One region of the Marinobacter sp. DS40M6 genome, then DNA from elsewhere that is predicted to be linked to it. Evidence: riboswitches for the same ligand, from Rfam matches in the RefSeq annotation. Region 1 holds a riboswitch; the other holds the start of a gene.
The links. Region 1 has a riboswitch for cobalamin ahead of JJO78_RS04110 (TonB-dependent receptor plug domain-containing protein). Riboswitches for the same ligand answer to the same signal wherever they lie in the genome.
Positions count from the first base shown of each region.

Region 2: another riboswitch for cobalamin. It lies ahead of JJO78_RS01075 (ribonucleoside-diphosphate reductase subunit alpha); the one in region 1 lies ahead of JJO78_RS04110 (TonB-dependent receptor plug domain-containing protein).

Region 1 covers NZ_JAFCAE010000002.1:11,604-15,978, forward strand. The annotation lists gene JJO78_RS04105 (cobaltochelatase subunit CobN) at 1-1,043, opposite strand, end outside; gene JJO78_RS04110 (TonB-dependent receptor plug domain-containing protein) at 1,066-2,787, opposite strand; cobalamin riboswitch at 3,033-3,234, opposite strand; gene cobD (threonine-phosphate decarboxylase CobD) at 3,282-4,301, opposite strand; gene JJO78_RS04120 (cob(I)yrinic acid a,c-diamide adenosyltransferase) at 4,330-4,375, opposite strand, start outside.
Region 2 covers NZ_JAFCAE010000001.1:238,856-243,230, forward strand. The annotation lists gene JJO78_RS01075 (ribonucleoside-diphosphate reductase subunit alpha) at 1-1,799, opposite strand, end outside; cobalamin riboswitch at 1,910-2,103, opposite strand; gene JJO78_RS01080 (DUF3047 domain-containing protein) at 2,229-2,963, shown strand; gene nhaB (sodium/proton antiporter NhaB) at 2,950-4,375, opposite strand, start outside.

The DNA.
Region 1 (4,375 bases):
ATACCATCGATCGACAATTGCCATTGGTTGGTGGTGCGGGAGGCCAGGCGCAAGCCCTTGATCACCGGCACATTCAACCGGACCAACGCTTCCGTGACCTGACGCCGACCCTCGCCGCCTCCAATAATAAAGTCCTGAAGACTGACAATACCGGACAGGGTCGCCGGGCCTACCGTTTCATTCAGGGCACGGACAGCCTCCAGGCTGGCACCACCCCATCGGGACAGGATTGCAAAGCATTGCATTCCTCTGGATTCCAGGGCTGCACAGGTTGCGTCCAGCAGCGCCCGATCGCCGGGGCGATCACCGCTATCCAGGTCCAGAAGCGCGACCACAGGGCCAGATTGCAGGTTAAGGTTCGCCGCGCTATCTGTGGATTCACCATTACGGTAATAGCGGATCAGCGACCGGGGCGGCAGATCCGGCACGTCAAGCTCTTCGCCCGCCTGAACAAGCAACCAACGCAATAAGGCATCCAGGTGTTGCGGGGTGCGTCCCTGGTATAGGGCCCGGCCTTCAAGCCAGGGTTCCTGTTCGGGGAAACGGGCCTTAAGCTCTGCCAGATGGGCTTTCAAGTCCGTGCCGGGGTCCGGCGCTTTCATCAGGTTGTTCAGGGTCGTGGCATCCAGCCCTTCCAGGGGCTTGCGCCCCTGTAACCGTGACAGCACAGTCAGCGCCCTGTCGCCATTCACCCCCAGAATCGGAAACTCGCGAACGGCGGCCTGCTCGCCCACAGCACGCTCAATCCGGCCCACCTGCTCTCCGAAAACCGCCGCCATCAACAAGGCATCGGCCTGGCTCACCAGATCGTCGAGAGCGCTGTTGTCCAGGTTTGCCAATTGCTCCGGTGTTCGCAGAATAATGCGGTGATCTGGCTGGGCTGCTAGAAAGCGTTCCGCACCAGCAGCCATCTCCGCAGCGGAACGCTCAGACACTACCCCAAATACCGTGGCGCCGGACACTGGTTGGGACAGCATCAACAGAAGCCCGGAAAGGCAGCCGAACAACGGGCGTCTCAGAGTCCTATACAGGCGCTCAATCATGCCCTTACCTCTCCATGGTTGATCATAGGTCGTAGCGAATCGTCAGCATTGCGGTGCGGCCAGCGGCTATGTAAGCACTTCCATCAAAGCGCTGCGCCGTGGCGTATTCTCTGTCCAGCACGTTGTCGACCGTCAGATTGGTGGTCCAATGGCTGTCGATTTCCCACTTTGCCCGCAGGTCCCAAGTGACAAAGCCGGCAATGCGCTCTTCATTCTCTGCGTCGTCGTAGCGATACCCCTGGCCCTTAACGGTGGTTCCCAACGACACTCGGCCGAAGTCCCGATCCAGATCCACCCGGAACTGTTTCGCGCTACGGCGACGAATTCGATTGTCGGTCTCACGGTCGCGGGGGTCGGTTACCGAGGCCCCAGCCTGCACGGTCCATTCGTCCAATTCCAGGCCAGCACTCAGCTCAACCCCCCTGATGCGTGCTTCGTTAACATTGAATGGTGCGAACCGACCGTCCCTAAAGACAAATACAATCAGATCATCAGCGTCTGTCTGATAGATCGCGGCATCCCAGAACCAACGGGCGTAATTTCCGCCAATACCAAGCTCCACGCTACCTGCGGTTTCCGGTTGAAGATCCGCATTGCCGAAGTTCGGGAAGTAGAGGTCATTGAACGTGGGCGCCCGGAAAGATGTGCTGTAGCTCACCCTTACTCTATGGTTGCGATCCATATCGACACCCATGGCGATCGCACCGGTTTCCTCACGACCAAAAGCCTCGTTATCGTCGGCGCGCAAACTCAACTGAAAGTCCGTCGGACCAAAATTCAAAAGGGCCTGACCAAAAACAGCGGCGTTGGTGCGGCTGGTTTCGTCAAAGTCGGTGGTGCTGTCTACCTCATCCATCAAGAGTTCACCGCCCAAGATGTACTCATGGCGGCCGATGCTGATCTGGTTCTCCCAACGGGCACTGCGGGTTTTGGTGTCGAAGGTGCTGTCACCAAATTCGTCCCGTGTATCCTGCTCATCAATGGATTCGGCTAACAGGATACGGCTCCGCCAATAGTCGCTGATCGGCGCGTCCAGACGAACACCAACGGTTTGGATAGCAAAATCTGTATCACCGCCCTCGAACTCGGTATTGCCCTGGGCACGCATGAGGACAACGCCGGCTTCCCCACCGGAGTCGAACTGGTGAGCAACGGACGCCAGGGCTGAGGTGTTACGAAAGCCCTTGTCTTCGCCCCCTTCAACAATGGCCGTGCCGTCAGTTTCCAGATGGCTTGCGCTCAGGCTGTATGTCATCCGGCCTTCAGTACCGGCCGTCCCGGCCACATACTCCTGGGTATTGAAGTTGCCACCGCCGGCCTGAACCCATCCCTCGCGGCCCTTTTCGGCGCTGTGGGTAAAGGCCTGGATAACGCCGCCCACGGCATCGGCTCCGTACAGGTTACTGCGGGAACCCCGAACAATTTCTACCCTTTCCACCATTTGCGGCGGGAAATACTGCCAGGCAGCACTACCACTGGTGGCCGAGCGCAAACGAATGCCGTCCACCAGGAAAACCGTGGATTCGCTGCCGGTACCCCGGGTGTAGACACTGGTGTTCTTACCGAACGAGCCGTTGCTGGTGATATCAATGCCGGGTTGGCCCATCAGCAGCTCGTCGAACGTTTGAGGTTGCAAGCGTTCAATCGCCTCTTCATCGATCACCGTGACCGATGAGTCACTTTCGCCCCGGGTCTTCGGACCAAGCGTGGCCGTCACGACAATGGGGTCAAGTGCCGAGACCATTACCTCTTCGTCGGCTAGCGCACTGGAAACTGGGAGGAACACAAGGGGGAGGCCGGAAAACAGGACCGGCAAAGACTTCGGACAACTCATAATCAACACTCGCTGGCAAACCACGCGCACCCGCGTGATGGTTATTGTGTTGCGGAGTTTGAGTATGAGATTGGGGAGGCAGGATACGAGTCAAAGTACGGGTGTGAGACCGACGCAACTCTCCCACCGCCGTCGCCCTCCGCAACTTCCGGTGTGCATTCAGGCCGGTCTCCGGGCTTGCGAGTGGATCAGCCTGTTGGACTGGTCCGGGGCAATCACCTTCCCATGCATGATGCACAGTGGCTTTTTCGATTGCCTTTAGCTCGCTTACCGTTGCGGGGGCAGCGTCGGACTTTAACCGACTTCCCGTTTTACGCTTTCCGGCGGGGATACCGCAAAAAAGCGTTACCTGAACACGGTGTTCATCGAATCGGGCGCCAAACTAGCAGCCCTTATGTGCTAAATCAATACAGACGGCTTAAATACAGTGCCTGCTCTAACCGCGTCCATTCCGGTTCTGAGCCGGGCAATCCAAACCGCAGTGCAGCAGGATTCTCGAACCCCCGCACGAGGATTCCCCGCCGTGCGAGTTCGCCTGCAATGTCCGCCGCCCGGCCATGCCGAACGTATCTAAAAAGCGCCGTTCCAGTAGCGCCTTCAAAGCCGTGCCGCGACAAGCAGTCCGCCAACCGCTGGCTTTCACTGTGCAGCCGCTCCATCGTCGCCGCCTGCCACTGGGTGTCCGCCAGCGCCTGGCCCATGATAAATCGCGCAGGGCCACTGATTGACCAGGGCCCGATCACTGCGCTCAATCGGCGAACAATATCCGGGTCTCCCACCGCAGCTCCGGCCCGCAGGCCCGCCAGGCCGAAAAACTTACCCAGGGATCTCATGACGATAAGACCGGGTCTGTCGGTCGCATACCCGACACTGAGTTCCGGAGTGGCATCGACGAACGCCTCGTCTACAATCAGCCACCCACCACGACGTTGAAGCCGCTGATGCCAGTTCAGCAACCGGTCCGGATCAACAACCTGGCCAGTGGGATTATTTGGATTGATCCACACCAGCACGTCCAGCTCGTCCAGCCAGCTTTCATTATCATCCTCTAGCTGATCATTGCCAATCTCGATCACCCGATGACCGGCAGCAGCCCAGTTATGACCATGCTCCTGGTACCCCGGAGAGGGCACACCTACCCGGCACGGCTTTCGTAAACGGGGCAAGTGCATGATTGCCGCCTGGCTACCAGCCAGGGCCATACATGCGGCGCCATCCGGTGCACCTACCCATTGCCTGATGAGTTGCTCCAGGCCATCGTCAGGGTCCGGCAGGCGGCGCCAGACCTCTTCCGGGATCGCCGGAACCGGCCACCCACTCGGATTGATACCGGTGGACAGGTCCAGCCATTGATCCAGAGGGATGCCCCACGTCTTCGCGGCGGCCCGTAGCCGGCCACCATGTTCCAGCGGCGACAAATTCACGCTTCAATACCCTGGTCTCGGGCCAGCATTATTTTCCCGGCACCCAAAGCACATCGTCCTTACCCTGGTTGTTG
Region 2 (4,375 bases), on a different contig from region 1:
TCCAGCTCACCGTTGTGGACATGGGCCGCCAGGTTGATGGACCCCAGGTTGCACACGGCGATCTCATCCGCACTGGTGTTCAGGGTGATCTCGGTACACAGGTTGGAGCTGTGCACCACGCCCCGATGCTGCTGCGGTGAGCGCAGGTTGCAGGGGTCCTTGAAGGTGATCCACGGATGACCGGTCTCGAACAGCACGGTCAGCATCTTGCGCCAGAGCTGTTTGGCGGACACCGTATTGAACAGAGTGATCTCGCCCCTGGCCGCCATAGCTTCGTATTCCTGGTACCGCGCCCGGAATGCGTTGCCATAGAGGTCATGCAAGTCCGGAGTGTCGTTTGGCGAGAACAGGGTCCAGTCCTGATCACTGCGCATGCGCTCGATCAGCAGGTCCGGTACCCAGTTGGCGGTGTTCATGTCGTGGGTACGACGACGCTCATCGCCGGTGTTCTTGCGTAGCTCCAGGAACTCCTCAATATCCAGGTGCCAGCTTTCCAGGTAAGCGCACACGGCGCCCTTGCGCTTGCCGCCCTGATTCACCGCCACCGCCGTGTCGTTCACCACTTTCAGGAATGGCACCACACCCTGGCTGCTGCCGTTGGTACCCTTGATGTGGGAGCCCAAAGCCCTGACTGGCGTCCAGTCGTTACCCAGGCCGCCGGCCCACTTGGACAGCATGGCGTTGTCACGGATGGCACCATAGATACCCTCCAGATCATCCTGAACGGTGGTGAGGTAGCAGGATGAAAGCTGGGAATGTCGGGTACCACTGTTGAACAGGGTTGGCGTGGAGGCCATGTAGTCGAAGGATGACAACAGGTCGTAGAACTCAATGGCCCGGGCATTGGGGTCGTCTTCCTGCAACGCCAGACCCATGGACACGCGCATGAAGAAGACCTGGGGCAACTCCAGCCGGTCACCTTTCCAGTTGAGGAAATAGCGGTCGTAGAGAGTCTGCAGGCCGAGGAACCCAAACTGGTGGTCCCGCTCCGGCTTGAGGGCAGCACCCAGGCGTTCCAGGTCGAACGCCGCCATGGCGTCGTCCAGCAGCTCGTAGTGGATACCCTGCTCAATGAAGGTGCTCAGGGCCTGCGGGTATATTTCCGCCAGCGGCAAACTTAGGGGCAGGCTCAAGGCGGCTGCGGTTTCCAGCCTGAGTTGTTCCAGCAGCAGACGAGCGGTTACGGCACTGTAGTCCGGTTCCTGCTCGATGCGGCCGCGGGCGGTCATGATCAACGCTGACAGCACCTCTTCCTCTGCAATACCGTCGTACAGGTTCCGCAGCGCCCCTTCCACCAGGGATTCGCCATCGATGCCCTCCAATCCCTGGCTGGCACGCTCCACCTGGACTTTCATCAGCCCCAGATCCAGCGGCGCGGCCTCACCGTTGGCTTTTTTCACCGTGAGCGTGGGATGCGCCTCCACCGGCGCCAGGCTGGCCCGCTCCTGGGCATGAGCCTCCCGGTAGAGTACATAGGCGCGGGCCACTTTCTGCTCCTCCGCCCGCATCAGCGCCAGTTCCACCTGGTCCTGGATATCTTCAATGTGCACCTTGCCGCCAGCTTTCAAGCGTCGGCTGATGGCCTGCATGACCTGATGGGTGACCTGTTCCACGGAATCGTGGATACGGGCCGAGCCCGCTGCTTCATCGCCTTCGACGGCAAGAAATGCTTTGGTCACGGCAACACTGATTTTGCTGGCGTCGAATCCAACCAGGGCGCCATTACGTTTAATAACCTGTAGGGAGGCGGTGCTGGTTGAGGCAGATTGGCCGGGCTCGGCCAGGGTGGCAGTGGACATGTCGGTTCTCCTGAGTACGCGTTTATGCCAAGACCTTCGCGTACGCAGGGGCGAGCATTGCTCTGAACAGAGACAACGCAAAACCGATCTGCTCACCTTGATACGCGAAGGTGCAGTTGTATTCCCTGGCAGGTCTTCGGACTCAGGGGCGTGAACCTGTTGGCTCGGCCTTGCGTGGCGACTTCCCGGCATTCGCCAGTGTCTTTATGCCACGCTCGTTCCCCAATACCGCTGCGCGTCAGTTCCGGAGTCTCACCGGATTCCCGGTACCACGATCATCGTGACGAAGGCGATCTGTGATTGATCAGCCTTTGATCACTATATCTGGTACTAAGCCAAGGATATAAACACTATATAGACTAAGGTAAATCGCAACAAGGCACTTTTTCGACGGTTACCGGTCAGTAAACGAACCCATAGGAGCATCCCATGACACCGCTACCGAGATACCTGACGGCCGCCCTCGCCCTTTCGTTGATGGCCACTTCGGCCCAGGCTGACAGCACGGAAAACTCACTGATCACCGCGTTTTCGACCATAACGTCCCTGGAAGATGGCTGGGAACCGATGGAATTTCCAAAGATAGACCGCCACAGTCGCTATCAGTTGACCGACGACGACGGCGAGCAGGTGGTCATGGCGAGCACGGACAACAGCGCCTCCGGGCTGATCGCAAGGGTATCCGTCGAACCCGGGGATTCACTGATCCTGCGCTGGCGGTGGAAAGTGTCGAACGTTTATGAGCAGGGAAACGCCCGTAGAAAGGAGGGCGATGACTACCCTGCGCGAATCTACGTGGCCTTTGAGTTCGAACCGGACGAAGCCGGCTTTTTCGAGCGCGCCAAACGCAAGACCGTGGAAGTGGTGTTCGGGGAGGAACTGCCGGGCAATGCGCTGAACTACATATGGGCCAACCGGCTGCCGGTTGGCGAAATCGTTGCCAACCCGTTCACCGATACCACGATGATGGTCGCCGTGAACTCCGGCGTCACCAACACTGGCGAATGGGTCACGGTAGAACGGGATATCGTTGCGGACTACCGCAAGGCCTTTGACCGCGAGCCACCGAAGCTGGTGGGCGTCGCCATCATGTCGGATTCCGACAACACCGGAGCATCTGCCACCGCCTGGTATGGCGATGTCAGCTTGGTCAAACCAGATTGATGACGCAAAACAGACCTACCGCGCCCATCACGATGGTATAGGGAAACGCCATCACAACCATCCGCCCATAGGACAATCGCACCAGCGGAGCGATTGCAGACGTCAGCAGGAACAGAAACGCTGCCTGGCCATTGGGGGTAGCCACACTGGGCAGGTTGGTGCCGGTGTTAATGGCGATGGCCAACTCCTGGAAATGCTCGTAGTCGATACTGCCGGCGTCCAGCGCCTGTTTGATTTCACTGATGTAAACGGTGGCTACGAACACATTGTCGCTGATCATCGACAACAACCCGTTGGCAATAAAGAACATGCCCGGCTGCTGGTCCTGAGGCAGGCTGAGCACAAAATCGATGATCGGCTTGAACAGGTGTTGCTCGTGAATCACCGCGACGATAGCGAAAAACACCACCAACAGCGAGGTAAATGGCAGCGATTCCTGGAAGGCCTTACCGATCTGGTGCTCGTCAGTAACGCCAGTGAACGAGGTGATCAGGATAATCACCAGAAGGCCGATCAATCCCACCTCTGCCAGGTGAAACGCCAGCCCAACAACCAGCACCAGGGCCGCCATTGCCTGCACCCACAGGGCAGCCTGGTCGGCTTTCGTGCGCTTGGTGCGCTCGTTGTCAGCAAACTCTTCCAGTACCTGGCGGACAGGCTTGGGCAACCGGGCGCCATACCCAAACCAGCGCAGCTTTTCCAGCAGCCAGCAGGTGGTCAGGCCGGCCACCAGCACCGGCAGGCTCACCGGCGCCATGCGCAGGAAGAAACTGACAAAGTCCCACCCTACTACCTTGGCGATCAGCAGGTTCTGGGGTTCGCCCACCATAGTGGAGACTCCCCCCAAGGCCGTACCAATGGCGCCGTGCATCAGCAGGCTACGCAGAAAGGCCCGGAACTTGTCCAGGTCTTCCCGGTGCAACTCAATCACGTGTTCATCGCTGTTGGCATTATGATCGGAGTGATGATAACCCTTGCCGGAAGCTACCTTGTGGTACACCGAGTAAAAACCGACAGCGACACTGATGATGACTGCGGTGACGGTAAGCGCGTCCAGGAACGCGGATAGAACGGCCGCAGCAGCACAGAACAGCAGTGACAACGCGGACTTTGACCGCACACCCACCAGGATCTGGGTAAACGTCACTAGCAGCAGCTCTTTCATAAAGTAGATGCCAGCCACCATGAACATCAGCAGCAGGATGACCGGGAAGTTCACCAACACCTCGTGGTACACCGCGTCCGCTGACGTCATACCCACCAACAGGGCTTCAATCGCCAGCAACCCACCCGGCAACAGTGGATAACACTTCAACGCCATGGCCAGGGTAAAAATAAACTCTCCCACCAACGCCCAACCGGCCACGGCCGGGCCAAGGGTCCAGACAATCAGCGGGTTGGCAATCAGGAAA